3 regions of the Brevibacillus sp. FW301-21C12A genome follow, and region 3 is predicted to be linked to each of the others. Evidence: a T-box and tRNA genes for the amino acid it is inferred to sense, from the RefSeq annotation. Region 3 holds a T-box; the other regions hold tRNA genes.
What was found. The T-box of region 3 lies ahead of leuS (leucine--tRNA ligase). A T-box ahead of a tRNA ligase gene usually reads a tRNA of that ligase, here a tRNA-Leu.
Positions count from the first base shown of each region.

Region 1: it has a tRNA-Leu gene. The T-box ahead of leuS (leucine--tRNA ligase) is inferred to sense a tRNA for this amino acid. The anticodon was not compared.
Region 2: it has a tRNA-Leu gene. The T-box ahead of leuS (leucine--tRNA ligase) is inferred to sense a tRNA for this amino acid. The anticodon was not compared.

Region 1 covers NZ_JBYTBG010000003.1:16,529-27,082, reverse strand. The annotation lists gene AC3WQH_RS02905 (hypothetical protein) at 1-592, shown strand, start outside; partial or broken gene AC3WQH_RS02900 (LysR family transcriptional regulator substrate-binding protein) at 747-1,127, opposite strand; gene AC3WQH_RS02895 (ABC transporter substrate-binding protein) at 1,100-2,116, opposite strand; gene AC3WQH_RS02890 (helix-turn-helix domain-containing protein) at 2,240-3,835, opposite strand; tRNA gene AC3WQH_RS02885 (tRNA-Leu) at 4,176-4,262, opposite strand; tRNA gene AC3WQH_RS02880 (tRNA-Val) at 4,274-4,349, opposite strand; tRNA gene AC3WQH_RS02875 (tRNA-Glu) at 4,452-4,525, opposite strand; tRNA gene AC3WQH_RS02870 (tRNA-Ser) at 4,530-4,622, opposite strand; gene AC3WQH_RS02865 (phospholipase A2 family protein) at 4,909-5,193, shown strand; gene AC3WQH_RS02860 (hypothetical protein) at 5,333-5,536, shown strand; gene AC3WQH_RS02855 (hypothetical protein) at 5,684-5,827, opposite strand; gene thiM (hydroxyethylthiazole kinase) at 6,033-6,845, opposite strand; gene AC3WQH_RS02845 (hypothetical protein) at 6,847-7,353, opposite strand; gene AC3WQH_RS02840 (RtcB family protein) at 7,584-8,765, opposite strand; gene AC3WQH_RS02835 (helix-turn-helix transcriptional regulator) at 8,985-10,292, shown strand; gene AC3WQH_RS02830 (WYL domain-containing protein) at 10,279-10,554, shown strand, end outside.
Region 2 covers NZ_JBYTBG010000025.1:21,396-31,949, reverse strand. The annotation lists gene AC3WQH_RS15845 (M3 family oligoendopeptidase) at 1-485, shown strand, start outside; gene AC3WQH_RS15840 (hypothetical protein) at 594-836, shown strand; gene AC3WQH_RS15835 (C40 family peptidase) at 902-1,810, opposite strand; tRNA gene AC3WQH_RS15830 (tRNA-Asp) at 1,998-2,074, shown strand; tRNA gene AC3WQH_RS15825 (tRNA-Thr) at 2,108-2,183, shown strand; tRNA gene AC3WQH_RS15820 (tRNA-Leu) at 2,195-2,281, shown strand; gene AC3WQH_RS15815 (helix-turn-helix domain-containing protein) at 2,453-2,734, shown strand; gene AC3WQH_RS15810 (ABC transporter substrate-binding protein) at 2,695-3,486, shown strand; gene AC3WQH_RS15805 (ABC transporter substrate-binding protein) at 3,512-3,931, shown strand; gene ppsA (phosphoenolpyruvate synthase) at 4,317-6,929, shown strand; gene AC3WQH_RS15795 (hypothetical protein) at 7,005-7,403, opposite strand; gene AC3WQH_RS15790 (VanW family protein) at 7,488-8,105, shown strand; gene AC3WQH_RS15785 (hypothetical protein) at 8,255-8,788, shown strand; gene AC3WQH_RS15780 (fumarylacetoacetate hydrolase family protein) at 8,861-9,487, shown strand; gene AC3WQH_RS15775 (C40 family peptidase) at 9,771-10,554, shown strand, end outside.
Region 3 covers NZ_JBYTBG010000014.1:15,246-25,799, forward strand. The annotation lists gene AC3WQH_RS11125 (helix-hairpin-helix domain-containing protein) at 1-428, shown strand, start outside; gene comER (late competence protein ComER) at 500-1,333, shown strand; gene leuS (leucine--tRNA ligase) at 1,590-4,007, opposite strand; T-box leader at 4,156-4,397, opposite strand; gene AC3WQH_RS11140 (class I SAM-dependent DNA methyltransferase) at 4,449-5,186, opposite strand; gene rsfS (ribosome silencing factor) at 5,193-5,549, opposite strand; gene yqeK (bis(5'-nucleosyl)-tetraphosphatase (symmetrical) YqeK) at 5,549-6,139, opposite strand; gene AC3WQH_RS11155 (nicotinate-nucleotide adenylyltransferase) at 6,123-6,716, opposite strand; gene yhbY (ribosome assembly RNA-binding protein YhbY) at 6,730-7,020, opposite strand; gene AC3WQH_RS11165 (shikimate dehydrogenase) at 7,057-7,908, opposite strand; gene yqeH (ribosome biogenesis GTPase YqeH) at 7,992-9,113, opposite strand; gene AC3WQH_RS11175 (YqeG family HAD IIIA-type phosphatase) at 9,110-9,634, opposite strand; gene AC3WQH_RS11180 (TetR/AcrR family transcriptional regulator) at 9,833-10,396, shown strand; gene AC3WQH_RS11185 (MFS transporter) at 10,475-10,554, shown strand, end outside.

The DNA of each region.
Region 1 (10,554 bases), on a different contig from region 3:
CAAATTATATGAGTCAGCATTGAAATCGGGCGGGCAAGCCCAGGGCATCCAGGAGCAGATCAAGGCGCTCGATGAGCAAATTCGCGCTCTGGATGAACAAATCAGCCAAATCAAGCTGGATGAAATGCAGAAGACGTTCGTCCAGGATGCAGACAGCAAACAGCCGACTCCTGAAAAACCCGCTGACGCTGGCAACCAGACTGCCGAAGAACCTGCCTTGCAGCATTTCATGGCGTTGTCCGGTAACTTGGAGCAGCTCGAACAGCTTTCTGCCCAGAAACATAAAATCGCCCGCGGCATCCGGGTGTTGAATCAGGAGATCAAGCTGGACGAAAGCCGGGCTTTGTCAGGCCAAACGGCAACAGCCAAACGCGAGCAAGTGGCCGCACTGGAACAGACGATGGGCAGGCTCGATGAGCAGATGGGAGAAAAGTTTAAGGCGCTGGCAGCACAGCTCATCGAGCAGACGAATTTTGCCGAAGCCGAATCTTTCAGCACCGCTGCCCCTCCCCGCAATGCAGATGAATCGAGCAGCGGCGAGTCTTCGGCAGAAAACGCCCAGTCCGCACCTGACCTGGAACTCGCCCCGTAACGCGAGACAGAACAACCCACCTTTACGAGTGGAGCGACCACGCCGCGCCAGATGTTGCGGCCCGCTCGTAAAGGTGGGTTTTCGTATTCTTTCTTGTGTGGCAAACAGCAGCAGACTGGCTCTGACCTGGCTGTCGTGGCCGCCCGTCTGCCTGTCATTTTCCACGCTCCAAGCGGAAAGCATCCGGTTTGCAAAAGGACAGCAGCGCATTGCTCGTGACGTCCGCAAAGTATTCCTCCACGATCTCGCGAAACTCCCGGGCAGCGCGGGAAATGTACCGGCTCTTGTGCCAGAGCAAAGCGATCTCGCGCGCCAAATTGCAGCCCTCTACCCGCAAATAGTGGACCTGCTCGTGCAAGCTCCTTCCCGTGCAAGGGATAAAGGCGATGCCGATTCCCGCCTCTACGAGCGCAACCAGCCGGGCAGGTTCATCGCCTTCGTACACGTAAGCTGGCTCGAGGGCTGATTTCAGCATGTATCCAGATGGCAGGAGGAAATATTCCGCTGTCAAAACTGATGCTTGCCCTCGACCAGCATGTCGGCAATCAGATCGACTTGTGCTTTTACGGCAATCGGGTCGTACGGCCAAAAATAGTCGGTATCCATCTGGTAAACGCGGCCGTTTTTGACTGCGTCCAGCGTGTTCCAGATCGGATTGCTCGGATCAAGTCCCGCCTGCTTGCCCGACTCCACAAAAAGGTAGTCGCCGGAAAATTCGTTGACCTGCTCTAACGAGATGGTCACATGCTCTTTGCCCTCGTCTACGCTTTTTTGCACCAGCGGCGGTCGCTTCAGCCCAAGATGCTTGTACATGGCTTCGGCTCCCCGCCAAAGGCCGTCGGCGTACACCACCAGTTGCTTGTCGAAGCCGCCCATGATCGCAGCCGTCGCGTTTTCGCCGACGACTCCCTTGATGCGCTGCTTTGCTTTCTCTACCGTTTCGTTGAAAGAGGCAATCCAGGCTTCCGCTTCTTTTTCCTTGCCGAGAATCTCCCCGAACGTGCGGATTTGCTCGCGCGAGTCTTTGAATGTCGTATGGACGAAAACGAGTGTGGGCGCGATTTTGCTCAACTGCTCATAGAGCGTGGGGTCGTCGCTCAGCGTGACGATCAGGTCGGGATTCAGGGCCAAAATTTTCTCCACACTGCTGGCGTCAATCGTGCCGATGTCTTCGATGCCCTCTGTCTGTGCCTTGATATGCGGGGAGTCGATATCCCAGAACGGTGCCCCGACAGGCTTGATCCCGAGTGCCAGGAAGGTAGCCAAATATCCTTGGGCGACAATGCGCTTTGGCTCGGCCGGAATTTCAATTTCTCCGTTGACCGTCTTTACTTTACGGGTAGACGGCTTGGCCTCTCCGCTCGTCGCAGCCGTTGCCGCTGTTTGCCCCTCTACTGCGTTTTCCTGCGAGGCCCCGCTGCCCCCTCCGGCTCCACCGCAAGCCGCAAGCAATACCGCCATCGCCAATAGTAAGGCGCTCAGCATGCCAGGCGCTCTGTGTGCTCCAACCTTGTTTCTTTTCATCCTGTACAGCTCCTTCTTGCTAAAAATGGGAAACGACCTTATCAATAAAATCCGTACCCATCATAGCAAGCTTTTCCATACACCGTCTATTTCATAAAGTTGCCGTTTTTTCTGGACAAATGTTCACTCTGCGCCGCCGCGGAGCAAGCAATTTGTCTGGATGTGCAACTGGCGCTCTAGCGCCAAGCCGTCACTGCTCCAAAATTCGTTCAGCTCCAGCGCATACACCTGTCCGGGAGCCTTTTCGAAGGCTGGCAAGCTCAGGCCATGCACACCCGCCCCATGGTCATCGCGGGCATCAATGACAAACATATGGTCTGCGGCGTATTCGGGCAGCCTGTCTGCTGCAATCCAGAGATGCCGTCCAGGCACGAGCACGTCCCTGTGCACGCTCTCCGGCGGACGGAAGCCAAGGGCGTCGTACAGGTTGTACGCCCCTCTCGCCGTTTTGTTCCAGATGAAGACGCCATCGTGGCGCAGCTCGTAGACGGCGGCCGTGTCCCCTCTGTCGATCAGCTTTTGCAGTTGTTTTCTCGCAGTTTCGACCTGTGCCTGATAGCGCTCGATCCATCGCTCCGCTTCCCGCTCTCTGCCAATCAGCTTGCCGACCAGCCGAAGCTCCGCGAGCGGGTCCAGCTTGTCCCATTCCAGCGCCAGCACCGGGGCGATGTTTTGCAGTCGCTTCATCCTGCCAGGCGTGTAATAAAAGTAGGTCGGAGCCAGGACGAGATCCGCTTTCAGGTTGGCGAGCTGCTCGTCGTCGTATGCGCCGTTGACCGTCGGAACATTTTGCAGTTCCTCTTTTAACAGCAGCGCTCCGCGCACAAGCTCATCGTCAGTGGCGACAGGCGTGACACCGAGCGCAAGCAAATCGCCCACGAATTGAAAGGCGGCGATTCGCTTCGGAATCGGCCGACTGCGGAACTCGCCTGGGGACATGCCGGTCAGTTGCTTGAATTTTCGGCTCAAATACTCGCCGTTTGCATAGCCGACCTTCGCGGCAATTTCGTTGACCGTCATGGCCGACGTCAGCAAATGCTCTTTGGCGCGGTCGATCCGCACGCGATTCAAATATTCGGAATAGCCCCACCCCAGCTTTTTCGCAAACAAGGTCGAAAAATAGCTTGTATGAAATCCGGCCAGCCGCGCCAGCTCGGGGCGGGTAATAGGGCTTCGGTAGTTTTCCTCGATATAGGTTATCGCTTTCTGGATCGACGGCTCCCAATCCAGTTCAGGCGTAATTTCGTACTGAAGGGCAAGCTCCATCAGCTCTTTGAACAAGCGCTGGTGCTGCTTTTGCTCTGCCGTCTGGCCGTGGGCGGACGCTTGCTGGCACGCGTGCGAAAGCTCGTTCAGCAGCACATTTGCCCGATACGGCAGTCGATTCGTGACCCAGCCGCTCGCAGGCAAACAACTGCGGTCGTTGCGGTAGACGAGCTGCTCATCGTCGTGCTCCGCCAGCCGATAGCTCTCGAAGGACAGGCGGCAAACAGGCGGGCTCTCGTTTTTGTCGGCGCAGATCGTCACCGAGTGGCCCGGACGCAAAAGCACGATTTGTTCCGGGCCCAGCCAAACCGTCCGCTTGCCGTCCTGCATGCGCATTCGCCCTGACAGCGGGGCGAGCATCGTCGGGGACGAGAACGCCACTTCCAGGGACGGCTTCCCTTTTTCCCACGCCAGGAGACTGCACTCTTTTAAAACGTGAAGAACCGAGTCCATGCATGCAACCTCTTTCCTGCGTTCTCTTTCTTTTTAGTTTAGTTATACCATATCTTGCCCAAGCGACCTGTTGGGGCCACGTTTTTGGGGACAAGGTGCTGGCATGGCAGGGGGAGCCGCTTCAAGGAGAAGAAACGAACAACCCGCGAGACGCCTTGTACAATCAACAAGTCTCGCGGGCCACTTTGTCCATGCCTAAGCCGTTGGTGTTTGCCGTACGCTTCGGCCATTCCGAAACGGCCGCGCCGAATATGGCAGCGCCAGTGGAGAGAGCGCGAACGCCTAACAAAAAAGGCCCCTGCCTGCCACAAAAGCAGACTGGAACCTGTCGTTTACGATATGGTGCGGTCGAGAGGACTTGAACCTCCACGGTGTTGCCACCACTAGAACCTGAATCTAGCGCGTCTGCCAATTCCGCCACGACCGCAAATATGAAAATGGTGGAGGCTGACGGGATCGAACCGCCGACCCTCTGCTTGTAAGGCAGATGCTCTCCCGGCTGAGCTAAGCCTCCACTCTTCCCCGACAAAAGTCGGGTTCCAACCAGTTGTTGGGGCCCCGCAAAGTACTCGGCGTTGTTACAACGCATCCACTTCGCTTTGCGGGGGGAACTAGGTGACCCGTAGGGGATTCGAACCCCTGTATGACAGCGTGAAAGGCTGCTGTGTTAAACCGCTTCACCAACGGGCCATGATGGCGGATGGAGTGGGATTTGAACCCACGAGACGGGTCGACCCCGCCTACACGATTTCCAATCGTGCTCCTTCGGCCGCTCGGACATCCATCCAAATTTTCCGCTTGCCCTGTTCGCATATCGCTCGGGCAAGAACTAATCTATCATATCTAACAGCCGATTTCAAGGAGTATTTTAAAAGTTTTTCTGCGTGCAAATCTGTGAAAACGAAGCGGCTCCCCGCTGGCGTTCTCGTCCTGGCAGCGACCGCCATGACACCACCCTCTCTCCGCTCTGCCTCGCAAGTTTTTGCGTCAATTTTCGTGGAAATTGCCTAAAGCAACTTCCCCGCTTTTCCAATATGCTACCAATAATCATTGACGATGCGGAGTGATGGCTGGTGGGCAGAAGAAGACGGCGGGCAGGTCGGATTCCTTGTTTGTACGGAAACTGGTGCGGCCCGGGCTGTTCGGGGCCGGGCGCCCCGATTGACGATATCGACCGCTGCTGCAAAAAGCACGACCGCTGCTATCAAAAGCGCGGCTATTTTTCCTGTAGCTGCGACCAGGAGCTTTTGCGCTGCTTGCAAAACAAAATCGACATGAACACGGAAAAGGGCAGGGTGGCCGCGATGATTTCCGCCTATTTTTCCCGCTCCAAATGCATTCCGGACGACTTGAAATAGGCTGTTTTGCGAATTGTCACGATTGTCATTCTTCATACAAAAAATGGTAACACCTTGGACATGAATCTGCCATAACTCCCGTGTTTTTCCTTTGGCTTTTTTTGGTACTCTAGTGAATGTCCAAGGAGGGTACAAGGCCGTGGAAGTGCATATACGAACCGATGCCAGTGCAGCACTGACGTTAAAGAAAGAAATTATTTGTCATGGAATTTCCTGCTTTTATGTCCGCCCGTTTGAAAATGATCAAGTAGAATTTGTATTCCTCGCGCTCTCGGAGCACCAGAAGAAGCTGTTATCCTATACGCTGCGAAACTACAGCTACGCCCTAACTTACCTATCCTAATCCTAGCCATATAGCCACGATCATTTTCGTCCCCTGGGCAACCAGGGGATTTTTTACGGTACAAAAAAGCCATGCAAACCGCGCATGGCAAAGCGAAGCAACGGAGTGGCGGCTTGCGAGTAGCGGGCCGCTCTGTACAAAAGCCTGCTAGTTCCGCTTGTCCCGCGCGTGACGGCTCCGCACGAATGCCGCTACTTCCGCCTGTCCGGCATGTGGCCGCTTCCGCACGAATGCCGCTACTTCCGCCTGTCCGGCATGTGGCCGCTCCGCACGAAAACCCTTTACATCCATCTGTCCGTCACGCGGCCGCTCCGCACGAAGCCCACTGCATCCCCCTGTTCGTCACGCACCCACTCTCTTAGCTCTCTCCTTATCCGCTTCCTTCTTAAAATACGAAGAAATTTTAACTGGAACAGGAGGAATCCCCTCTCCCCCAACAACGACAGGCTGCCGCAAATCGCACGGACAGATGCCTGCACGCCTACACGCTTTTCGCCTACAGCCCCACCTGCTCGATAACCCCCAGGCGGTGCACATCGTCGGCGGTCACGACGGACAGGGCATTCAAAAACTGAATCTGGAAGCTGCCCGGCCCTTCGTCGGCCGTCTTTTGCGCGGCGAGCTGGGCGGCGACACCGTATGTGACGAGCGCGGCGGCTCCGGCTAACAGCGTGTCTTTTTCCACAGCGGCAAATGCGCCCATCACGGAAGTCAGCAAGCAGCCCGTGCCTGTCACTTTGGTCAAGATCGGATGGCCGTTATGGATGGCGTACACCCGGCTGCCGTCGGCAATGACGTCGACCTTTCCGGTAATCGCCACGACCGTTTTCAGCTTTTGCGCCGCCGCTTTTGCCAGCGTTGCGACGTCTCCGCCCGCCTCGCCTGCGTCCACGCCTTTGATCTCCCACGCCTCTCCGATGACGTTGGCAATCTCTGCCGCGTTTCCGCGAATGAGGGCCACGTCCAGCTCGCGCACGATTTTTTGCGCGGTTTCCGTGCGGTACGGGGTTGCGCCTGCGCCTACCGGGTCAAACAGCACCGGGACCTGGTGGCAGTTGGCCGAGCTTCCGGCGATCAGCATCGCTTCTACTTCGCGTTCGTTCAACGTTCCCATGTTCAGGACGAGTGCCCCTGCGATTTTCGCCATATCAGCGACTTCCTGCTCGGCGTAAGCCATGACAGGTGACGCGCCGAGGGCGAGCAAGCCGTTGGCCGTGAAGTTGGTCACGACAACGTTTGTGATGTTGTGCACCAGCGGATTGCGCTTTCGTACTGTTTCCAGCAGTTTGCCGATGGACTCAAGCTTCATCCTAGCGATCCCTCTCTTTCGTATCTGCAGACTGGGGAATCATCTTGAACACTTCCACAATCTCCCCCAGCTCCGGATGATCCTGTCTTACTCCTATGATGATATAGGATTGCTCGAGCGCAGGCAATTCGGGCATGGTGGCAGAAAGCCTCCACGCTGTTTTCTCACGGTCCGTCACGGTCGCCAGGAAGGAAACGCGTCCGGCCCTTCTTTGCAAAACTTCCACTTCCACAAGCGTGCCGTAAATCTTCAAGCGGTCATCCGGGTGGGCAATCCGGTTTTCCTCTACCCATTTTTCCTTTAATTCCTCAACTTTTAGCGACTTCCAGCGGTCGAGAAACTCCCAATCCTTCGAGTGCGGAAAAATATGCTTCGTCTGCTCCAGGAACGTGTTGTACTCTCCGTGAAGCTGATCGATGTATTCGTCCACTTCCTCCGAGATGACGCGGATGTGCTCCTCCCCGCACGTGCGAATGTGATGAGCCAGGAACTTAAAGGACTCGATCATGTCAAAGTTCCCCCACCCCCAAGGTTGTTCGCCGAAAACTCCCCCCCGGGTCCGGCACTTTTGGCAGGTGAAGTAGTAGTATGTAGCCATAGCTGTTCCCCTATCTCCCCTATTTGGTCTCTTTTCTCATATCGGTTGGGGAAGCGGTGCAATTTATGTTACATTCGAACCTATTTTGCCAAAAGGAAAGCAAAAGATGGCTCCCGCCCGGCAGCGGAAACCATCTCGGCTCATACTCCTTTGATCGCGACGAGCGGCTTGCACTTGGCTACGACTGTCGCCAGCTTTGCCCCCACGACGGAATCAATAATCTGATCCACGTCTTTGTACGCCTTCGGATTTTGGAAGTGGCCAGCCGGAAGCGCTTTGGTCGCCCCTTTGCGATGGACGAGCATCGGCGTGTTGCGGTGATATTCCTGCAAGGCGTAATTGTGCATCAAATCGTACAGGACCGGCGTGGAAAAGTCTTTTCCCAGCACGTCCCGGAAAGCCCGCTCGACCGCATAGCCGATCAGATGGCGGTTCACCACCGCGTAATTCAAGGCCGAGTACATCAGGTTCAAATATCGCTTGCCTTCCTCTGTATCAATCGGGGCGTAGACCAGGCTCGGCTCCGGATTTTCAATCCCCCACTTGAACATCGCTTCCTTGAAGCTTTTCGTGTAATCCCGTCCGAGCATGGCGCCCCAGGCGCGGGAGCCGGAGTGAATCATGATGACGACCTGCCCGTCGAACAAGCCCCATTCCTGTGCGATCTCCCGGTTGTCCTCCGCGATTTCGAGCGACTGGATTTCGATAAAATGATTCCCGCCGCCGAGCGTGCCGAGCTGTCCCCACGCTCTTTGCCACGACTTGGCCGGGATGTGCGCAAGCGCCGCGTGATCGAAGGCAAATGTATGCTTTTCCACATGAGTCAAGGAGCGGCTCACCCCGCCCGGCTCGCCCGCCGGCTCCGCCAAATACGCGGCAGGCAGGCCGTTCAGGCCATGCTTCACCACTTCTTCGAGGGAAATATCGGTGTAGCTCGTTTGCCCGCGCTCCGTCGTCGGCACGTACGTTTCAATCGCCTGAATCAGCTCGCGCTTCAATTGCTTGTCTTTCAGCTCATCCCGATGCAGCGGCGTCAGGTGCACGCGCATGCCGCAGCCGATATCCGAGCCGACAATCGAGGGCGACACAAACCCGTCATGCATATTCCAGACGGCCGTCGTCCCGATGCACGTCCCGATTCCGACATGGGCATCCGGCGTATAGGAAAAGTACACATTGCGAGGGATGCGCAAGTTATGTTCCGCCATCTCGAACACGCGCTGCCCAAATGTGGCAAACACTTCGTCATTGGCAAACACGTGAACGGAGCCAGCGCCAAGCTGCACTTCCCGATGGCAATTCCCGTGATCGATCGTTTTCATTTTCGTTGTTGCTCCTCTCCTTGCCGAGCCGCGCCAGCAGACAACGCGACGGCTTTCTCTTGCTGCTATCTTCGCTGATTTTTCCATGGCTGAACATGGCAAAAGTATTACGACCCGCTATTTTTGGCAAAATCGTCGCCACGTCTTGACTTGTGCTCCCCCGCTTTCGTAATATGAGGACTAATTTGGAAATTACCGCACAGATAAGGATGAATGCGGATGGCAAAAGAAGGCTTTGACAAAGAATTGCAGTTGCTGCGCCTGATGTTTTTGACCGCAGGGGCGTACAACCGCCAGCAGTTGGCGGAGCGGCTGGGCATTTCCGTCCATACGCTGGACAAAACCGTGAAAAAGCTCAGGGAGATTCAGTCCACCCTCTACCAGCACGTGACAGATAGCGAGAAAAAAGGCTGCTACGCGCAGCTTCGCTACAACTACTTTGCTGTGACAGACAATTTTTTGATGTTCCTCTACCACGCCAAATCGCTCAAGGAATCGGAGGTAGAGCGGCTGTCCCGCATCCTCGAGCAGCTCAGCCAGCAGCCGCGCTCGATCAAGGAGCTGCTGGACGCGTTTCTCGCGACTCCGACGGGCGAAGTGCCGGACGAAAAAACGTTGCGCCAGGACTTGAAATACTTGGAAGAGCTGGCCGTCATCAAAAAGAGCGGCGACGCGCGGCCTTATGTTTATCATTTTGACCAGGAGCTGTGGAATTCGCTCGCCGATGACGAGCTGTTGGACCTGCATGACTTTATCGACGTCATGGCCAACACCCAGCTCCCCGCTGTGCCCGGCTACCTTTTGCGCCATAAAGTCAAGCGCTGCCTGGACACCCGGCTCGAGCGCGAGGACTGGGCCGTCTTTTTGTACAAGTACCACTTTGTGTCCCGCATCCTCGACGAGCATCAGGCGCTGCTGCTCGCCACTGCGATCGCCGAGCAAAGAATGGTGGAATTTTGCTACTTCACGCCCAAACGGCGCAAATTTTACGATTCGCAAAACACGAACCCCGCCTTCCTGCGCGACTCCTCGGGCAAGCCGCAGAATGTATATCCGCTGCGGGTCGTGTTTGACCATCAGTACGGACGCTGGTATTTGCTCGCCCAGGAAAGCGAAAAAAGACCGCTGCGAAAGTACCGGGTGGAAGGGATCACCCAGCTTGCTCTCGGCCGACAGGCTGCGCCGGACGTTTTTTCGCGCATGCAGGCGCGCGTAGACGAGCGCATTCAACACAGTTGGCTGATTGATACGGGGGAGCCTGTGACGATCCGGCTGAAATTTTTCCAGCCCAAAGGGACGCCGCACTCGTTCATCAAGGAACGGGTCGAGGCCCAGGGCCAGTGGGGCGTGATTACGGAAGAGACGAGGGAAAGCTTCCTCTACGAAATTACGGTCAACAGCACGCTGGAGATCACGCCGTGGATTCGCAGCTTCGGTTCCAGTTGCGAGGTGCTGGAGCCGCTCTTTTTGCGCAGGCAATTTCAAAAGGAATGGAAGGAGCTGCTCGCTTACTATGAATCTGTTTGACAAAATCCACAACTATCAGCTCGTCACCCGGCTGGACGAGGCTGGCTTGTACCCGGTGACGTCGCACGAAAAGGCGTGGCTCGCCATGATGCTCAAGCACCCGGCGGCGCAAAGCTTTTTCGAAGCCGGGACGCTGTCCAAGCTGCAACAACTGACAGCCGCCTACGCGCCGGCTGACGAACGCGAGCTGTTCATCGAAAAAGCCGGAGCGCGAACCCGGAACGTCTGGCATCCGCTCGTCCGCAAGCTGCGCCGGATCATT
Region 2 (10,554 bases), on a different contig from region 3:
CCATTCTGGAAAACGACATCTCCGGCGCAAGCCAGGTCATTGTCGATATTTACAGCCGCTACCTGTTTGAAACGGCCGTCTTTGCCCGCCGCGCAGAAGGCTCCCTGTCTGTCAACGAGCTGAAGGAACTGATGCTGCAAGCGCAAAAGGACGCCTACGGAGAGGGGCTTGACCATGCTGTGCTGCACCCGTACATGTGGGTGTGCAAGCCGCATTACTACAGTGCCGATTTCAACTTCTACAACTTCCCGTACGCCTTTGGCTTGCTGTTCGCAAAAGGCTTGTACGCCGAGTACGTGAAGCGCGGCGAAGCGTTTGTCCAGCAGTATGACGAGCTTTTGTCTGTCACAGGCAAAATGAGCATTGCCGATGTGGCCGCGATCATGGACGTCGACGTGCGCTCGGTTGACTTCTGGCGCAACTCGCTTGCGCTGATTGCCAAAGATATTGATACGTTTGTGGAGCTGGCCGCTGCGCGTGCGTAAAGCCCACAGCCCACAGGAAAAAACGTCCGATCGTCATGTCGGGCGTTTTTTTGCGCATAGCAACGAACCGACCGGGAGAAAGTAAGAAAAAACAAATGAGGTGATTACGTGGTAAACGGATTGCAGTTACTCGACCTACTACGGGAAACAGAGAACAAAATGCTGCATCTACATAGAGCCATAGACAGAGTCAGCAGCGAACCTGATTTCAAAGAGTCGGTCAGCGTTCTCACCGTAGTTGTGCGCGATTACCAGCTTCAGCTCGACAAGATGAAGCAGGCTTTGGGCAAAATCGAAATTGGGGCCAACCAGACACCTCCCCAGGCCGGACACAACACGGAAATTCATTGATCCGAACTCACAGGAAAACAGCCCACAACCTGGTGACAGGTGTGGGCCGTTTTTTCGGGGGATTGCTACTGGAATTCGGCGTAGCGCTTGACGCCGTAGAACGGATACAGCTTGTGCATGTACTCCACCTTGCCGTAGCGAACGTCTTCGCCGTTTGCATGGACGATGGTGCCATTACCCAAGTAGATCGCTACGTGGGACACGCGTCCTTTTCCGAGCGAATCGTAAAACAGCAGGTCGCCCGGCTGCGCTTGCTCGAGCGGAATGGATACGCCCCCGCGGAATTGATCCTCGGATGTACGCGGAAGTGTAACCCCGAGGCGGCTAAATACGTATGAAGTAAAGCCGCTGCAATCAAATCCGTCCGGTGTGGTTCCTCCGAGCACATACGGAGTTTTGAGCAGTGGTTCAAAGATCGATTCGAGACGGTGCAGGCTTGCGGAATCGACATCGCCTGCGAACGCAACGTCAGGGGTGAGCTTTGGACTCAAGTAAGCGGAGAAGACGTAGGCTTCATCATCTTCGAACTCGATTTTGGTCCACTCGCTGCCAGTCTCGACGACTTCAACCACGTCACCGAACTTCAGCTTGCCTAAAATTCTCGCATCCGTCGACGCTTTTTTGCGCACATTCAGCACGTCTACCGTCACGCGCGCTTTTTCGCCAGCCGTCAGTTCTTCCGGCTCGTTGTTGGCGGAGTCAATCGAGGCGGCTACGACATCGAGAGGGACGTCGGCTGCACCGCCTGTCGACAGGCTGCCTTCAGGCAAGGACAAAGTCTGGCCAATCGACAGTTGATCGCTTTTCAGTTGGTTCACTTGCATGAGCTGGCTGACCGTAGTCTGGTGCTCACGGGCAATTTTGCTCAACGTGTCCCCTGCTGATACTACATACACTCCAGAGGCGGCGTGAGCAGCAGTAGGCAGCAGAGTGAAGAGGGCGAGGGAGGTGAGTAGCTTCGAAGTAAGTTTCATATCATCGTCTCCACCAATCTACTATTTTCTGCATATCTAGATAAAATTCTAGCGGATTTTCAATGGTAAATCTATGAAAAAATGATGTAGAAAAAAAGATTTCAAAAACTATTGCAAAGTTGGTAGAAGACATGCTATATTACAGAAGTGCCCACGAGAGTGAGCAAAAGTTGGAAATAAACCACATGGAGCTGTGGTGAAGTTGGAGTTCACGCCGGTCTGTCACACCGGAGGTCGCGGGTTCGAGTCCCGTCAGCTCCGCCATTCTTCGATACACGAATGGCGAATATTATCTATGCCGGTGTAGCTCAATTGGTAGAGCACCTGACTTGTAATCAGGGGGTTGTGGGTTCGATTCCTATCGCCGGCACCACGTTTTCATTTGCGGTCGTGGCGGAATTGGCAGACGCGCTAGATTCAGGTTCTAGTGGTGGCAACACCGTGGAGGTTCAAGTCCTCTCGACCGCACCATACCAGTAAACGACAGGCTTTTGGGCTGCTTTTCCGGCAGAACAAAAGCCTTTTTGCTATTCATGATCTGGATTAGGCTGACACTGCTGGCAGCGGCAGGCTTGTCCCGCTTCCAGCTACACGCAAGCGAGCGGCTGCGACTCCGGCCGCCCCGCCGCCTGGGAGACGGGCGTGAGCTTCGTCGAATACCTGGGCCGGGTCCGAATCCGCAAAGGCCAGGAGCTGCTCCAGTTGTCGGACAAAGATTTGCATCTGATTGCGCAGGAAACCGGGTTTGCCAACGATTATTATTTCAGCCGAAAGTTTAAGCAGATTGTGGGCGTTCCGCTGACGGTGTACAGAAAGCAGCCGAAACGAATCGCCGTCCTGATGCCGCACGCCACAGCATGCCTGCTGGCCTGGGGATCGTCCCGGTGTTTGCCGTCGTCGGCTTGTGGATGGAGCCGTGGCTGACTGCTCATTACCGGGAGCGGCTCGACTGCTCAGGTTTCAGGCAAGGGGAGTGGTACAGCGACAAAACCGTCCAGTGGCTCGCGGCGAATCCGCCCGACCTCATCATGGTGTATCGGGAAGAGTACACCGAGAGCTTGTGGGAGATCGCCCCGGTGTTCACGATTCCCGAGGAATGCAGCGATTGGCGGGAGGAACTGCTCGTGCTCGCGGCAGCCGTGGGGCGTCGCGAACAGGCAGAACGCTGGCTCCTGCTGTTTGACGAAAGAGCTTTGGCGGTAAAAAACAAGCTGGCCGTCCAGCGTGCCCGAGGCGAGACGTTTTTGATCGTGAAAATCGTCTCGGGCAAATGCTACGTTTACAGCAACATGACGAGCATGGGCGGGTGTCTGATATACGATGTGCTGGGCTTGCAGCCGCCGACTGCCGTGCAGCGGAACATGATCGAAAAAGGGCTGCTGAACATACACGTCCCGCTGGACGATCTGCCCGATTACTCCGCCGATCACATTTTTTTGTTCCTCTATCATTCGCATTGGCCCCCCGCCGAGTGCGAGGTATTGGAGTCGAGCGTGTGGCGCGGTCTGCCGGCAGTAAAAAACGGCCGCGTGTACGAGCCGGACCCGAATGTTTTTTACGGGTACGATCCTTTGGCGATGGAGAAGCAATTGGACTGGCTGGAGGAAAATGGTCCAGTCACATTTCGGCTGAATTTTCGTCATTTGTCTGCATGGACAAACTTTCTGCCCTCTTGATACGCTTGATTCGATAATAATTCTCATGAATGCGACCGCGACACTTGTTCATCCGAACGGAAAAGAGCTTGCCGTGCTCGGCGACAACTTCGGGCGGGGCGGGGAAGCGATCTACCATGCGATCGGCTTCAAGGCCAATGAGCGGGTGCAGCGTGAAGTGATCGACAGCGGCGCACAGTACCAGGCGATTTCGCTTGAGCTGCTCCAAGAATACGCCGACGCAGACATCGTGTTTCTCTGCTCATGGGACCAAACGACCGAGGAAGAGCTGAAGGCGGTTGTCGATAGCGGAGTGTGGAGGCAGCTTCCGGCTGTCCGGGAGAATCGCGTCATCGTCCTCGATTACAAAACCTTTTTCTACTTTGACCCGATATCCGTCCTCGGCCAGATCGAGGCGTTGGCCGACGTGATCGAGCGGCACAACGGGGCGAAACAGAAGCAGTGAGGTCCGAGGTTTCTGGCACGATGGGGGGGCGGGCCAGTCCTAGAAATTTCTTTGACATGTCTAGTCTTTATGATACAATAGCAAAGGCGATTGAGATTTGAACAGTCGTGATTGTTCCAACATTCGCATTCTCTAACAGATTGCCTGGACGCGTTCCAGGTTTTTTTATATGCTTTTCAGCTTGGAGCGGCATGAATGAAAAGAACCTGGCAAAACTGCCCAGGTTCTTTTTGATTGCGCCTAAAAAGACACGATGATATAATCAGAGCACACGAGTGTACTCAATTTTATGGTTAGTGGTATCTCATTTTACACTTTAATTGTATCACCCGCACAAACACCTGTCAAATGCTTTTTCACAATGGAATGGTTAGGGGAGATCGGAATGAGTGCTTTGGTCCTCGGTTTTCAGGAAATGGAAAAAACAGCGCGGTTGCTCGTTGGCGGCAAAGGGATCAATCTGGGGGAGCTATCGAAAATCCCCGGCATACAAGTCCCGGAAGGATTTTGTGTGACCACAGCGGGCTATCAAAAAGCCATCGAACAAAACGAGACGTATCATGCTTTGCTGGATCGACTGGCGAGGCTGAGCGCAGAAGACCGGGAGCCAATTGGTGAAATCAGCAGGCAGCTTCGGCAAATTATCAGGGAAGCCGAAATTCCCGCCGATGTGGTCGAAGCCGTGACGCACTATCTCTCCCGCTTTGGAGCGGAACACGCTTATGCCGTGCGCTCGAGTGCGACTGCGGAAGATTTGCCGCACGCTTCTTTTGCTGGTCAACAGGACACCTATTTGAACATCATCGGCATAGAAGCCATTTTGCAGCATATGAGCCAATGCTGGGCGTCGCTGTTTACGGATCGCGCGGTCATTTACCGGATGCAAAACGGATTTGACCACCGCCATGTTTCTTTATCCGTCATCGTACAAAGGATGGTTTTCCCTCACGCTTCCGGGATTTTGTTTACCGCCGACCCGATTACAGCCAACCGGAAGCTGCTGTCTATCGACGCCAGTTTTGGACTTGGCGAAGCACTCGTCTCTGGCCTCGTATCCGCCGATTGTTATCGAGTAAAGGACGGGGACATCGTCGACAAAAGGATCGCAACCAAAACGTTGGCGATTTACGGACGAAAAGAAGGCGGGACGCAGACGGAGCAGATCGAGCCTGAGCGGCAAAAGGCGCAAACTCTTACCGACCCGCAAATTTTGCAACTGGCACGCATCGGCAGACAGATCGAAGCTTATTTGGGCTGCCCGCAAGATATCGAATGGTGTTTGGCTGACGATACGTTTTACATTGTCCAGAGCCGTCCGATTACGACTTTGTACCCCATCCCGGAAGCGAACGATCAAGACAATCACGTCTACGTATCGGTGGGCCACCAGCAAATGATGACCGACCCGATGAAGCCTTTGGGCATGTCTGTTTTTCTGTTGACGACGAATGCCCCCATGCACAAAGCCGGTGGCAGGCTGTTTGTCGATGTGACAAAGATGCTCGCTACACCTGACAGCAGGCAAATGCTGATAAATACATTGGGACAATCCGACCCGCTCATAAAAGACGCGCTGCTGACGATCATCGAGCGAGATTTTATCCGATTGTCACCAACAGATGACAAAGAACAGTCCCCCGGCAACAGCAATCCAGATAGGCTGCCCGCCAGTTTGGAAACACCGATCGAAGACGATCCGGCCATCGTCGCTGAGTTGATTGCGCGCAATCAAAACGCGCTCGAACAGGTAAAGCAAACCATCCAAACGAAATCCGGGCCTGATTTGTTTTCCTTTATTCTCGAAGACATCCAGCAGTTAAAGCAGGTGTTATTTGTCCCGAAAAACTTGGGCGTGATTATGGCTGCGCTGAATGCTTCGGCATGGATCAACGAAAAAATGAACGAGTGGCTGGGTGAAAAAAACGTAGCAGACACGCTTTCCCAATCGGTGCCAAACAACATTACGTCGGAAATGGGGCTGGCGCTCCTTGATGTTGCTGATGCGATTCGCCCTTATCCAAAGGTCATTGACTATTTGCAGCACGCACAAGCAGATCACTTTTGGGAGGAACTGCTCAAACTGGATGGCGGACAGGAAGCGCATGACGCGATCCAGGCGTATCTCGAAAAATACGGAATGCGCTGTGCCGGAGAAATTGATCTGACGAGAACGCGTTGGAGTGAAAACCCGCTCACGCTCGTCCCCATGATTTTGGGCAACATCAAAAACTTTGAGCCGAACGCTGGCAAGCGGAAATTTGAGCAAGGGCGACAGGAAGCGCTTAAAAAAGAACAAGAGATCATCGAGCGAGTAAAGCAATTGCCGGACGGGGAACAAAAAGCAAAAGAAACGAAACAAATGATCGACCGCATCCGAAACTTCATCGGTTATCGCGAATATCCCAAATACAGCATCGTGAATCGCTACTTCGTCTATAAGCAAGCTTTGCTGAAAGAAGCCGAACAACTCGTACAAGCGGGTGTTCTTCGCGAAAAAGAAGACGTGTACTATCTCACTTTGGAAGAGTTTCACGAAGTGGTGCGCACGAACAAGCTGGACCAGCAGGTCATCAGCCAACGAAAAGAAGACTACCAATTTTTCGAAAAGCTGACACCGCCGCGTGTCATCACGTCTGATGGTGAAATCATTGCGGGCAAGTACAAGCGGGAAAGCTTGCCCGCCAATGCGCTTGCAGGTCTTGCTGTTTCTGCCGGAGTGATCGAGGGGCGGGCGCGTGTCATTTTACACATGGAAGAGGCGAACCTGGAAGAAGGGGATATACTGGTCACCTCCTTTACTGACCCGGGCTGGACACCTTTGTTTGTATCGGTCAAAGGTCTGGTCACCGAAGTGGGCGGACTGATGACCCACGGGGCAGTAATCGCGCGTGAATACGGCTTGCCGGCCGTTGTCGGCGTGGAAAACGCCACCCGTCTCATAAAAGACGGGCAACGCATTCGCGTGCACGGAACAGAGGGGTATGTGGAGATTTTGTGATGGCTGAAGCCGTCAAGCTCGCGAGCGAGTCGAGTAGATGAGCGGTTGCCTTTGGTTGCAAGGCAGGACGAGCGATCAAAGAAAGTTTTTCGACCAAGGAAGGTTGAAGAACTTTCTTTTTTTCGCTACAATCAGAATGATGATAATGAATTTCATTTTCAAAAATAAAAGCTTCATGCCTGAAACACCGCAGGCTGTTCCTGACCTGGCGTGAAGCATAGCGCCATTTTGTCCAGAAGAAAACGAGAAAAACCGGGCGGGGCGCTCGGCGTGATCGGCGAGAACGATGCAGAATGGCGACTTAGAGACAGACCGCAGCAGCAAGGACGGTCTGCCTTTTTGCGCCAGAAAAAGCGCAGGCGGATGTCCACCGTCCGGCTGCTCACCTGTTCCTTGAAAACTGTCCAAGATTTGCGGGTTGCTCGCCGCGTCAAGCGTGGGATACAGTAGAGTGGCGAGCATTGTGATCGACACGTTGCAGGCTTGCAGCATTCGCAAGCTTTTTTGCGCGAGCCGAAAAAAGAGACAGCACGAATGAAAGCGAGGGAGTAGAGGAGCATGAACAAATTCCGGTTCATAGGCATCAGTGTGATGACAACAGCCTTCCTGTTTTCAGCGTGTACGGCAGTCCTTCCCGCACCTGCATCTGCCCTGGGCACAGCAGAGCTTTCCCCTGCAGAGCAGCGCGAAGCTTTTTTGGACAAAATGGACATCAAAGACAAAGAAGTCCTCGGCTTTTACCATACGACGATGGAAGGCAGCTCTGACGCGCGCAAGCACAATATCAAGAAGGCGCTGAAAAAGATCAACCAGGAAAAAATCAAGCCGCAAGCTGTTTTTTCTTTTAATGAAGAAGTAGGCAATTCCAACATAGAGGAAGACGGCTGGGAAAAGGCAGGGACGATCTTGAACGGGCAGCTTGTCGACGACTTCGGCGGCGGGATTTGCCAAGTATCCAGCACGCTGTACAATGCGACAGCGGAAGCCGGGATGACGATCGTGGAGCGGCACAATCACAGCAAGTCGGTGGGCTACGTGCCGGCAGGCCAGGACGCAACGGTAGCTTACGGCGTCCTCGATTTTCAGTTCCAGAACCCGTACGACTTTCCTGTCAAAATAAAAGCGAAAGCGTACAACGAAAACGATGTAGTCATCGCCATCGTCCGCGCATCATGACAACAACGCAAAAGCAGGGGGACATCAAATTGGGATGTACCTCCTGTTTTTTTTGTCTGCTATAAATGTAAAATAATGGATGTACCGAAACATTATTTGGTTTTGAGGCAGGCATTCCTGACCATACTGTGTGAAAAGGAGGTGCCGTGATGTACGTACAGGTGACAGGTGACCCGCATAATCAGCGCGTGGTCGTCATGGGCGAGCCTTTGGGCTCTTGCCAGGAGGATGGCTACTATCTTTTGCCTGGTCGGCTTGTCGCAGCGCTAAAGCCGGAAGATTTGCCTGTCGGGATGGCATTCAGACTCCAGGGCGCCCTTCCTTCGGGGTATGGATTTTATCGGGAGGACTCGGTTGTCTTTCGCAGGAGAAACGATTCCTCCGCACTTTGGATCGAGGTAACTTCCACCTATGTCATCTCGGAATGGGATGGCTTGTTTTCGCTGGACGCGACCGTTCAGGCGCGCCGAGCGGTCATTGAGCAGCACCCGCAGCTCGCGTTTGTCCTCTGCGAAAAAAATGAGCAGGTCGTGCGCCTTCGTTACGGGTTCATGTGGAGCTCGGAGGAGGAGACGGATTTGGAGAGCGCGCTGGAAGCGATTTGCGATACAGTGTTTGAAGTGGAGGCGCGCGGCAACGCCAGGCTCTGGCCGGGCTATGACAACTGCTTTGACGAGTATTGACCGGCTGTTTTTCGTCCTCTTTCCCATGATATAGTAAATGGGAGCGACAAGCTTTCAGAAGGAGAGGACAAAATGGAACAGATCCGCAATATTTACTGTGTGGGCCGCAATTACCGGCTGCATGCGGCCGAACTGGGGAACGACGTACCGAAAAAACCGATGATTTTTGCCAAGCCGACACACGCTCTGGCTGTGACGAACGGACAGGAGATCGAGCTGCCTGGGACGCGCGGAGAGCTTCATTATGAAGCGGAGCTGGTCGTGCATCTGGCACGGCCGTATGAACCGGGCTGCACGCTTGCCGAGCTGGTCGACAAGATCGCCCTTGGCATTGATTTTACTTTGCGCGATGTGCAGAGCGAGCTGAAGAGTGCAGGCCATCCGTGGCTGCTTGCCAAAGGCTTCCCTCATTCCGCGATCTTGACGCCGTTTCACCCGTTTCCAGGGCTTGCGGCGATGCAGCAGACAGACTTTTCCCTGCTCAAAAACGGCGAGCAGGTGCAGCGGGGAAATATTCGCGATGTGATTTTTGATCTGGAGACGATCATTGCTTACGTCGCGGAGCATTTTGGCTTGGGTCAGGGCGATGTGATTTACACGGGGACTCCTGCGGGTGTCGGACCGGTCGCCGATGGCGATGTGCTGACCCTCAAATGGGGCGACGAAGAGTGGGGCCAGTTTACGGCCAAACTGAAATAAAAACGGGCAGTTATGCCGGGTGAAAAGACCCATCTTCTGACAGGATCAGGCAGAAGATGGGTTTTTGTTTGAAAAAGCGCCATTGAAACCGATTCTCAACTGCGTCTGGTTCTATGGAACTAAAAGGCAGGAATGGCCTGTTGTGCGCCTTGTTTTCTGATTAGTCCGATGCTACTAATTCCATGATTGGTAAATTTTACGGTCTTATCCTCCCGTTTCCTCCTGGGGTAATCTGTCCATGTGCCCACGACGGGTGCCACAACATGACAAGGAGGAAAAGAAAGTGACGAAACGAGATTGGGTAATGAAGTCAACAGTAGCAGTCATGCTGAGTACGTCCCTGTTAATGGGTGGTCAAGTTGGACAGGCGGCCGCTAAGACGCAAGATTCGAAACAGTCTGATGTTGTACAGATCGCGACATCTTTGATTGGGAAAGATTATGAATATAAAGCAAAAGGTTCAAAACAGTTCGGGTCTGCAGAGCTGGCTACGTACACGTACAAGCAAATCGGCATTTCCATTGGCAGCACGATTTCGAGCTTGTCCAAAGCAGGCAAAAAAGTCTCCCAAAACAGCGTAGAGCCGGGAGACCTGGTGTTCTTCTCGTCCAATGGAAAAGGAAGCCCCACATTTATGGGCATATACATAGGCAATGACCAATTTGTCTACTCCTCTCAAAGCGAGGATGCCGTCGTCCTGAAAAGCTATTCGGAATACAGCAATAAGTTCGTCGGCGCACGCCGCATTTTGGATGAGACAAGCTCTTCCGACAATTCCGGCAGCAAGCCGGAGCAACCGGCAAGCAATCTGGCCGACAAGGTCATCAAGATCGGCGAGAAATACATGGGCACGAAGTACAAATACGGCTCGAGCAGCAGCACGACCAAGACGTTTGACTGCTCGTCCTTTACCCAGCGCGTCTTCAAGGAAGTGGGAATCACGTTGCCGCGCGACTCCCGCCAGCAATCGACCGTAGGGACGACTGTGTCCAAGAAGAACTTGCAAAAAGGCGACCTGGTCTTCATGAAGGCTTCTGTCAACAGCTCTTCTGACCGGATTACGCACG
Region 3 (10,554 bases):
CGCCGGGCATGCGCGTAGCGGACGCGATCGAACAGGCTGGCGGCGCCCTGCCCGAAGCGGACCTCGATCAAATCAATCTGGCTGAGCCGTTGGCAGATGGGACTGCGCTTTTGGTTCCGGCAAAAGGCAGCGCGACTGGCGGGCCTGGATCGGCAGTTGGCGCGCCTCCCCTTTCGCCAGTGCCCGCGAGCGTGACCCGTGCTGCGGGGACTGGCGGCGCTGTGCCAAAAGCCAAGCTGCTCAATCTCAACACAGCGACCGTCGAGGAACTGATGAGCTTGCCAGGAATCGGGGAGGCGCGAGCAAAAGCGATTTTGGACTACCGTTCGCAAGTCGGCCGCTTCCGTTCCGCCGACGAATTGAAAAAGGTTTCTGGGATCGGGGCAAAGATGTTCGAGCGGATCAAAGACCAGATCGTTGCGCAATAAAGCACTGTCCGGTCATGATTGCCGATCTTCTCACATAGAATGGGGAAAGAATATCGGAGGGAGGTATGCCCATGGATAAAATCGGGTTCATTGGTACGGGCAGCATGGGCAGTATCTTGATTGAAGCATTGCTGTCCGCCAAAGCGCTGTCTCCCAGCCAGATCACCATCAGCAACCGCACGATCGAAAAAGCCGAACAGCTCGCTAAGCGGCTTGGCGGGCTGGCGGTCGCCCATAGCAATGTGGATTTGGCCAGAGAAGCCGACATGATCCTGCTGTGCGTCAAGCCGCTGGAGTACAGCGTGCTGCTCGAGCAACTCGCCCCTGTCCTGACGGCGGAACAGCTTATCGTCACGATCACCAGCCCGATCAAGCTGGAGCATCTTGAGTCAAAAGTACCTTGCGCCATCGCCCGGGTCGTTCCGAGCATTACCAACGCGGCGCAGAGCGGCGTGAGCCTGTGCGAATTCGGTGCGCGCGTCGACGAAGAGCAGCGCCATTATATTCGCAACCTGTTTGCCCACATCAGCACGCCTGTCGAGATCACCGCGCCTTTCTTGCGAATCACTTCCGACATCGCCAGTTGCGGCCCTGCCTTTTTGAGCTATATTTTGCAGCAGATGATTCAGGATGCCGTCGAAGAGACAGGCATCTCGACAGAAGCCGCTACTTATTTGACCTCGCAGATGCTGATCGGAGTGGCCGATCTGTTGCGCGAAGAAAAATTCACGCTCCCTTCCTTGCAGCAGCGCGTCTGCGTCCCCGGAGGAATCACCGGCGAAGGGCTGATTCCTTTGCAAAGCAAGCTGCCCGGCATTTTTGCAGAGGTATTCCGGCGCACGCGCGCGAAGTTCGCCGAGGATCAGGAACTGCTCGACCGTTATTTGAACGAACAGCCGCAGTAGCTGCGAGAGCGTGGGTTGCTTGCAGTTGCGAGCCTTGCAGAGCGACGACAAGCACGCTGTCAGTATCAGAAAACTGGCAGTACGAAAAAAGGAGCGGAAACCTGTTATTCAAACAGGCTCCACTCCTTTTTCCTTTCACCTCTCACCCGCTTGCCATCACGAGAGGATGACAAGCCGACGGTGAGCGATAGACGCTTTTCGTGCGACTAGCGAGTCGTTTATCTGGCCCGCCTTCTGGATCTTGCGTCTAATCCGACTAACGAACCACAATATTAACCAGCTTGCCAGGCACGGCGATGATTTTGACGATTGTCTTGCCTTCGATCAGTTCCTTAATCAGCTCGTTGCTGAGTGCCAGCTCCTCCATTTGTTCCTTGGTCGAGTCGGAGGCAATGAGCATTTTTTCCTTGTTTTTGCCGTTGATCTGGATGACGATTTCCACTTCGTCCTCGACCAGCTTCGACTCGTCGTAGGTTGGCCATGGCTCGTAAGCGATTGTATCGTTGTGGCCGAGTTTTTCCCACAGTTCCTCGCCCAAGTGCGGGGCGATCGGGGACAGCATTTTCACGAAGTCTTCCATGTATTTTTTCGGCAGGACGTCTGCTTTGTACGCTTCGTTGACGAATACCATCAACTGGGAGATCCCTGTATTGAAGCGCAGGCCCTCGTAGTCTTCCGTCACTTTTTTCACGGTTTGATGGTAGACGCGCTCCATGCTGGTCGGTTTGTTCGTATCGACGATTTTCGGGTTCAGCTCGCCGTTGTCTTGAACGAACAGGCGGTACACGCGGTCCAGGAAGCGGCGCGCGCCATCGAGACCTTTTGTCGACCAGGCGATGGATGCATCCAGCGGCCCCATGAACATTTCGTACAGGCGGAGCGTGTCGGCACCATGGCTGTTGACGATATCGTCCGGGTTGACGACGTTGCCTTTGGACTTGCTCATTTTTTCGTTGTTTTCACCGAGGATCATGCCTTGGTTAAACAGCTTCTGGAATGGCTCCTTGGTTGGCACGACGCCGATGTCGTACAGGAATTTGTGCCAGAAGCGGGAGTAGAGCAAGTGCAATACAGCGTGCTCTGCACCGCCGATGTAGATGTCGACTGGCAGCCATTGTTTCAGCTTTTCCGGATCGGCCAAAGCTTTGTCGTTGTGCGGGTCGATAAAGCGCAGGAAGTACCAGCAACTGCCCGCCCATTGCGGCATGGTGTTCGTCTCGCGGCGCGCTTTCTTGCCGGTTTCCGGATCGACGGTGTTCAGCCAGTCGGTGATGTTGGCGAGCGGCGATTCGCCTGTGCCGGACGGCTTGATTTCTTTTGTTTTAGGCAGCATGATCGGCAATTCGGATTCTGGCACAGTTTTCATTGTGCCGTCTTCCAGATGCAGGATTGGAATTGGCTCGCCCCAGTAGCGTTGACGGCTGAACAGCCAGTCGCGCAGACGGTAGGTCACTTTGCGGCTGCCTTTGCCTTCTTTCTCCAGCCATTCGATCATTTTGTTGATCGCCTGTTCTTTGTTCAGGCCATCGAGCATGCCGGAGTTGATGTGTTCTCCGTCGCCTGTGTACGCTTCCTTGGAAATGTCTCCGCCTGCGATGACCGCTTTGATTGGCAGATCAAACGTCTTGGCGAACTCGTAGTCGCGCTCATCGTGCGCCGGTACAGCCATGATCGAGCCTGTTCCGTAGCTAATCAGCACGTAATCGGCAATCCAGATCGGCAGACGTTCGCCGTTAACCGGGTTGATCGCATAGGCGCCTGTGAATACCCCTGTCTTTTCTTTCGCCAGGTCGGTACGCTCCAGATCGCTTTTGTGCTTCGTCTGCTCCAGGTAAGCTTCTACCGCTGCTCTCTGCTCTGGCGTCGTAATCTGTTCCACCAGCTTGTGCTCGGGAGCGAGTACCGTGTAGGTGGCGCCGTAGAGCGTATCCGGGCGGGTCGTGAAGACAGTAAAGGTCTGGTCGTGTCCCTCAATAGCAAACGTAACCTCTGCCCCTTCGGAACGGCCGATCCAGTTGCGCTGCATTTCCTTGATGCTCTCCGGCCAGTCCAGCTCTTCCAGGTCTTCGAGCAGTCTTTCCGCATACGCGGTAATTTTCAATACCCATTGTTTCATCGGGCGGCGTTCGACCGGATGGCCGCCGCGCTCGCTTTTGCCGTCAATGACTTCTTCGTTGGCCAGAACGGTTCCCAGCGCCGGGCACCAGTTCACGGCTACTTCGTCAACGTAGGCCAGGCCGTGCTCATACAGCTTCGTAAAAATCCACTGGGTCCATTTGTAGTAGTGCGGATCGGTCGTGTTGATCTCTCTGTCCCAGTCGTAGGAGAAGCCGAGCGACTTGATTTGGCGGCGGAACGTGTTGATGTTTTTTTCTGTGAACTCCGCAGGGTCATTCCCCGTATCGAGCGCGTACTGCTCGGCTGGCAAGCCAAACGCATCCCAGCCCATTGGATGGAGCACGTTGTAGCCTTGCATCCGCTTCATGCGGGACAAAATATCGGTAGCCGTATAGCCTTCCGGGTGTCCGACGTGCAGCCCGGCACCAGATGGATACGGGAACATATCGAGTGCGTAAAACTTTTTCTTGTTCGGGTCCTCGGAAGTTTTGAAGGTCTTGTTTTGCTCCCAGTATTGTTGCCACTTTTTTTCAACATCACGATGACTGAAAACCATGGTAGAGCACTCCCATCTTGAAATAGGTAAAAAATGAAAACTCGGCTACACCGAGCCATTGGCGTAGCCTTCGTTGCACTTATACCGGATAAGAATCTGTACATTCCGGTCCAGTATAAAGAAAACCCCACGTCCCCAGTCGTTCTACGAAAGGGACGAGAGGTTTGTTTATATTCCCGCGGTACCACCCAGATTGGCGAATGAAAAAGCATTCACCCACTTGAAATCCGTAACGGGGATGAGCCGCCTGCCCTTACGCAACCATGTACACATGGCCTTCGGGGCAAGTGCTGGGAGGCGAGTTCAGATAGTCCCGGGTTGACTTGCACCTGCCGTCAACTCTCTGTATGCGCGGGGCATATTCCTACTATTCCTCTTAAACGCGTCGAAATTTGTAGTTATAACGCCATTATAGTCAATATAAACCAACCGTGTCAAACCCTACGGCTTGCGAGCGGCAAAAAATAAGCGTTCGCTCGCTTCCTGCGGCGGCAAATCCGAATAGTCTGCCGTAATGACGATGTCCGTGAAGCCCGCGTCGGCCAGCCAGCGCATCAGTTGGACCGGCTGGTAGGCTCTTTGCCAATGCTCCTCCTCCAGCCGCTCGTACAAGCCGTTTGGCTGGCGGACGAAAAAGGTGAGCTGGTGCTCTACCTCCAGGCGCAGCGGATCGCAAAAACAATGCCAAATGTACGAAACCTCATCGTCGACGTAGGTGAATGTCTCGTCGCCGAAAATATGCAGCATTTTGTACGGGCTGTGCACATCGAACAAAAAGCTTCCCCCGGGAGCAAGGTGAGCGAAGACGCGCCGAAACGTCTCCTGCACGTCCGCTTCTTCTGTCAGGTAGCTGAGAGAGTCGCACAAGGAAATGACCGCGTCCGCCTCCGGCAAGGAAAGCTCGCGCATATCCTGCTCGACCCACGCCACCTCTACTTGCTCCTGCCGCATTTTGTCGTAGGCAATCGCCAGCATCTCGGCGGACAGATCGACGCCCGTGACCCGATAGCCGCGCTTGGCCAGCGGAATCGCAATCGATCCCGTCCCGCAGCCCAGATCAATGACTCGTTTTGGAGCCTCTCCCTTTTGCCAGGTGCGCTCGACCCAGTCCAGCCATTGATCGTAGGGGGTGTCCGCCATCAGCCTGTCGTAAACTGCGGCCATGTGTGCGTACGCCATCCGTTTTTACCCTTGCGCAGCGAAGGACACTTCTTCTGCATCCTTCCACAGTCGCTCCAGATTGTAAAACTCGCGATCTTCGCGGTGGAAGACGTGAATCACGATATCGCCGAGGTCGACGAGCACCCAGCGTCCCTCATCCGCGCCTTCAATGCCGCGAACGTCAAAACCGTTTTTGTGGGCTTGATCGCGAATTTCGCGCACGATCGCCTGCACCTGACGCTCGTTGTTTCCGTGGCAGATCATGAAGTAGTCTGCAATCACCGAAAGCTTGCTGATGTCCAGCACCTTCAGATTTTCTGCCTTTTTGTCTTCTGCTGCCTTCACTACCAAGCGAGCCAACTCTTCTACTGTTTTAACCATCAAAACCCTCCTTCTTTCCCTTTGCGGGATACCAGATCGTTATAAGCGGTAAGCGTCAGCGGATAGACCGTCTTCTGCTTTTCTATCAAAAACTGGATCGTGCCTCCCAAAGCGAGAGCCAGGGCGGCATCAAGGTCTTTCTCGGCCAGCGTGCGAATCTGCTCCACGCCAGGAAAATTCCGGTTCGGTTCTATATAGTCTGCCACACAAACCACTTTTTCTAACAGGGACATCCCGGCTCGCCCTGTCGTATGGTAGCGAACGGCTTGCAAAATATCCGGGTCCGTCACTCCCAGGTCGTTCTGAATGACGATTGCCCCGGCAAAAGCGTGCCACAGCTCTTTTTCCCCTTCCAACAGCTCTGTCGGCATATCGTGGCGAACGAGAATTTCGAACATTTTCTCCACGGGCCAGCATTTGCAGTAGTCGTGCAAAAGTCCGGCAAGCTCGGCTTTGTCAGGGTCAGCGCCGTATCGCTGTGCAAGCTCGCGGGCAGACTGGGCGACCCCCAAAGTATGCTTGTAGCGCTTCTCGTGCATTTGCGCCCGGATGCGCGCAAGCAGTTCCTCCCGATTAGACAAGAGTTTCATAGAATCGGTTCTCCTTTATATAACGCTCCACAGCATCAGGTACCAGATAGCGGATGCTTTTGCCCGCCGCCGCCTTTTCCCGGATTAACGTGGAAGAGATGTCCCAGACCGGCATCTCCACGAAGGTGACGTACTCGCACGCCTCCCGCTCCAACTCCGTGCCCGGTCGCGCCAGACCTATAAAGCGTACCATGCGGATCAACTGTTGGAACTGGTACCATTTGGGCAAGATTTTTACCATGTCTCCCCCAATAATAAAAGAAAACTGACAATCAGGAAACTGCTGCGTGAGCAGAACCATCGTATCGTACGTGTAAGAGGGGCCTTTTCGGGCCAGTTCGATATCCGTCACGCGAAACGACTCGTGATCGGCTATGGCGAGCTGAACCATTTGCAGGCGATGATGCGCCTCTGTCAGCCCCTCCCTGCTCTTGTGCGGCGGAATGTGCGATGGCATAAACCAGACCTCGTCAAGTCCAGCCTGCTCTCTGGCCTGTTCAGCCGCCAGCAAGTGGCCGCAATGGATGGGATCAAATGTGCCGCCCATGATCCCGACTTTTTTTCGTGCGTCCTTCATGGTGTTCGATCACTTACGGCAGCTTGATCGTCTTGTGCTCCCGGGACTCTTTGTACAAGACAACCGTATGGCCAATCAGTTGCACCAGCTCGGCACCCGCACCTGCTGCCAGTTCTTCTGCTACTTCATGCTTGTCGTCGCTGTTGTTTTGCAAAATCGCGACTTTAATCAGCTCGCGCACTTCCAGCGCTTCCTTGATCTGGGTAATCATATTTTCGTTAACGCCGCCTTTTCCTACCTGGAAAATCGGGGTGAGATGATGAGCTTCTGCGCGCAAAAAGCGCTTTTGCTTGCCGGTCAACATCGGCATGCCTCCTTTAGTTCCTGCAATCATGTTCGATCAGGTTGTTTTCGTCAGTTGCTGCAAGACGACTTCGCGCATGACTTCCGTCGGTGCGTCGGTTCCCGTCCACAGCTCAAAAGCAAGGGCGCCCTGGTTCACAAACATGCCGACGCCGGAGTGAACAGTCGCGCCGATCGCCTGCGCTTCGCGGAGCAGTCTTGTCTCCAGCGGGTTGTAAATCAGGTCGCTGACAATCAGCCCGGAGTGAAGCCAGTCTGCTGGCACCGGGGTGTCCTGCACGTTTGGCAGCATTCCGATGGACGTCGTATTAATCAAAAGCGAAGAGTCCGCGATCGCGTCTTTGCCTTCGCCCTGCTCGACGATTCGCGTCGGAACGATCGTGCCTACATGCTCGGCCAGCACGGCGGCTCTTTCCCGCGAGCGATTGATGATGCGGATTTCCTTTACGCCTTTTTCGGCGAGCGTAAACGCAACGGCACGGGCAGCACCGCCCGCGCCCATCATGGTGACAATTTGCTTGTCCAGCACGATTCCCGTCTCTTCCACAAGGGAGCGGACGTAGCCCATGCCATCTGTATTGTAGCCGATCAGCCTGCCATCTTTGCTCACCACGGTATTGACGGCGCCGATTCGCTTCGCCAGCGGATCAATTTCATCGAGCATCGGCATGATCGCGACCTTGTGCGGGATCGTGACGTTAATTCCGCGAAGGCCCAATGCGCGAATCCCCGCTACCGCGTCCTCCAGCGCTTCCGGTTCGACGTCGAAAGCCGAGTAGGCAAAGTCGAGTCCGGTCTCAGCAAAAGCAGCATTGTGCATCATCGGAGACTGCGAATGGGATACCGGATGTCCAAACAGGCCGACCAACTGTGTTTTGCTTGTAATCATGGAGCTTTTCCTCCCCCGTAGCTTCTCTCTCTAGCATATGGCGCAAAGCAAAAGACGCCATCATGCGCGTCGCTGGCAAAAGGCTAGATCAAACCTCTGCGCATGCCCACGCTTACCCCTTTTGGCGCGTGAACGACGACGTTCGCTTCGTACTTGCCTTGAATCGTCACCCAGCCCAAGCCGGAAATGACGATATCCGTAGGGATTTGCGACTGCTTGACCTTGAACGAATGCTTCACAAACGGCGGCAATGCTTTGGCCGCTTCCTCCCCGGTAGGGGGCACGAGCAATGTGCCGTGATGCTTTTGCAGCACCTCGTCCGCCTTTTCCAGCTTCGTGCGGTGAATGTACAGGTCGTTGTCGACATAGACGACAAACGGCTGCTTCGGTCCGCGTACAAAGTCAATGCGGGCAAGTCCGCCCAGGAACAAGGTTTGCCCATCTTCAAGCTGGTACACCTTGGAGTTGATCCGGCTTTTCGGCGTGATTTTCCGCAGATCGGATGGAGAAATCATGTGCCCGATCTGATCGCGGTTGATAATGCCCGGCGTATCGAAAATGGAGCGTCCGTCTTCCAGCGGGATTTCGATTTTGTCCAGGGTCGTGCCTGGAAACGGCGAGGTCGTAATCGTAAGCTCTGCCGCTCCGTAGTCGTGCAGGATGCGGTTAATCATCGTCGACTTGCCGACATTGGTCACGCCGACGATGTACACATCGCGTCCTTTGCGCAGTTCCCCGATCCGGTTGAGCAACTCGTCGATATGCTGCCCTTTTTGCGCACTGATGAGCACGATGTCTTCCGGGCGCAGGCCGCGTTCCTTCGCTTCGTGCTGCATCCAGTTGCGTACACGGTTCAGGTTGATGTTTCTCGGCAAAAGGTCCACCTTGTTGCCGACGAGCAAAATCGGGTTGTTGCCGACGAAGCGCGGCAAGCCTCTGAGCCAGGAGCCCTGGAAGTCGAAAATATCGACGACCATGACGACCAGAGACTGTGTCGAGCCGATGCCGTCCAAAATTTTCAGGAAGTCGTCATCGCCCATCGCCACTGGCGCGACTTCGTTGTAGTGCTTGATGCGATAGCAGCGCTGGCAGATCACCACTTTGCGGCCCAGCGCCGATTCAGGCGCATAGCCGGGCTTTTTCGCATCCTCGGTCTGAAGCGCAATACCACAGCCGGCACAAGTGCCGATTGTTTGTTCCGTCATGCTTTTCTCCTCCACGAAACCATTCCTTTCCTTTCCATCCAGCTCAAAGCCACGCGCTCCATCTGACGGTTAAAGCGCGTCCAGAAACCGTCCGTCTGGGCCACAGGCACGACCAGGATCGTATGAAACCCCAGCCGATTTCCTCCCAGCACATCGGTAAACAATTGATCGCCGATCACGACCGTCTCGGCAATCGTCACATTCATTTGCCGAACCGCCTGCAAAAAGGCACGGTTTGTCGGCTTTCTCGCCGCACAAATAAAACCGAGATCGAGCGGTGCACAGAAGCGCTGGACGCGCTCCTTGTTGTTGTTGGACACGACCGTGACCTGGATGCCTGCATCGTGCAAGCGCCCGAGCCAGCTTATTACTTCCGGGGTAGCTTCTGGCCTGTCCCATTCTACAAGGGTGTTGTCCAAATCTGTAATCACCGCGCGGATTTTATTTCGTTTCAATTGATCTATATCAATGTGATGGATAGACTCCACGAACTGACTGGGCATCAGCTTGTTTAAAAACACGGGGCACCTCCATATGATGTGCAGCCATCAACCGCGATTTCGGCACCTACTATACCATAATCGACCACCCTGTTGCAAAAGAAAAACATTAGCTGCCGCTTGCCGTGGACAACGGCTTTGTGCCATAATGGAAACACTAAGAAAACTATTTTTGTTTATCCGGTTTTCAACCGGTGGTTAGGCAGGGGGTCGATGGCGATGAAAGACCGGATCATGAAAGGTTTTATTGATGAGATCAGAGACAAGGGCATGAAGTTTTCCATGGACGACCTGGCTCGCAGGCTCGGCATCAGCAAGCGGACGCTCTACGAGCACTTTTCCTCGAAGGTGGAGATTCTCGAGGCGATCATCTCCCAAACGTTTGCCGAGGCCGATGAAAAAACAAAGCAAATTCTCGACGACTACAGTCTTTCCCTGATCGAAAAAATCAAAGGCGTCATGATGGTTTTGCCGACACACTACGAGTTTTACGATTTGCGCATTCTCGAACAGATGAAGCGCTACTACCCGGAGCAATGGGCCTTGGTCGACTCCGCGCTCTCGGATGACTGGCAGACGCTGCGCGGACTGATCGAGCAAGGAATCAAGGAAGGGCTGATCGTCAACATGAATGTCACGCTGATGATGAAGCTGATCGTGGACGCGGTCAATTCGACGCTCGACCAGCGTTTCTACATGCAAAACCAGATTACCGTATCGGAAGCTTTGGCCGCGATTGTAGACGTTCTGTTGTACGGACTCGTGCCCGTGGATAAAAGGTGACCCCTTTTATTCCCTTTTTTTGCGAAAACTAATAAAACAAAAATAGTTTTTTGAGTTAGATGGGATGAGGTGTTGATGATGTCTTTTTTCACGCAAATGACAAAGCCGCAACGTACCGGTTTGCTTTTTGTGATTCTGATTTTGTTTATCGACATGCT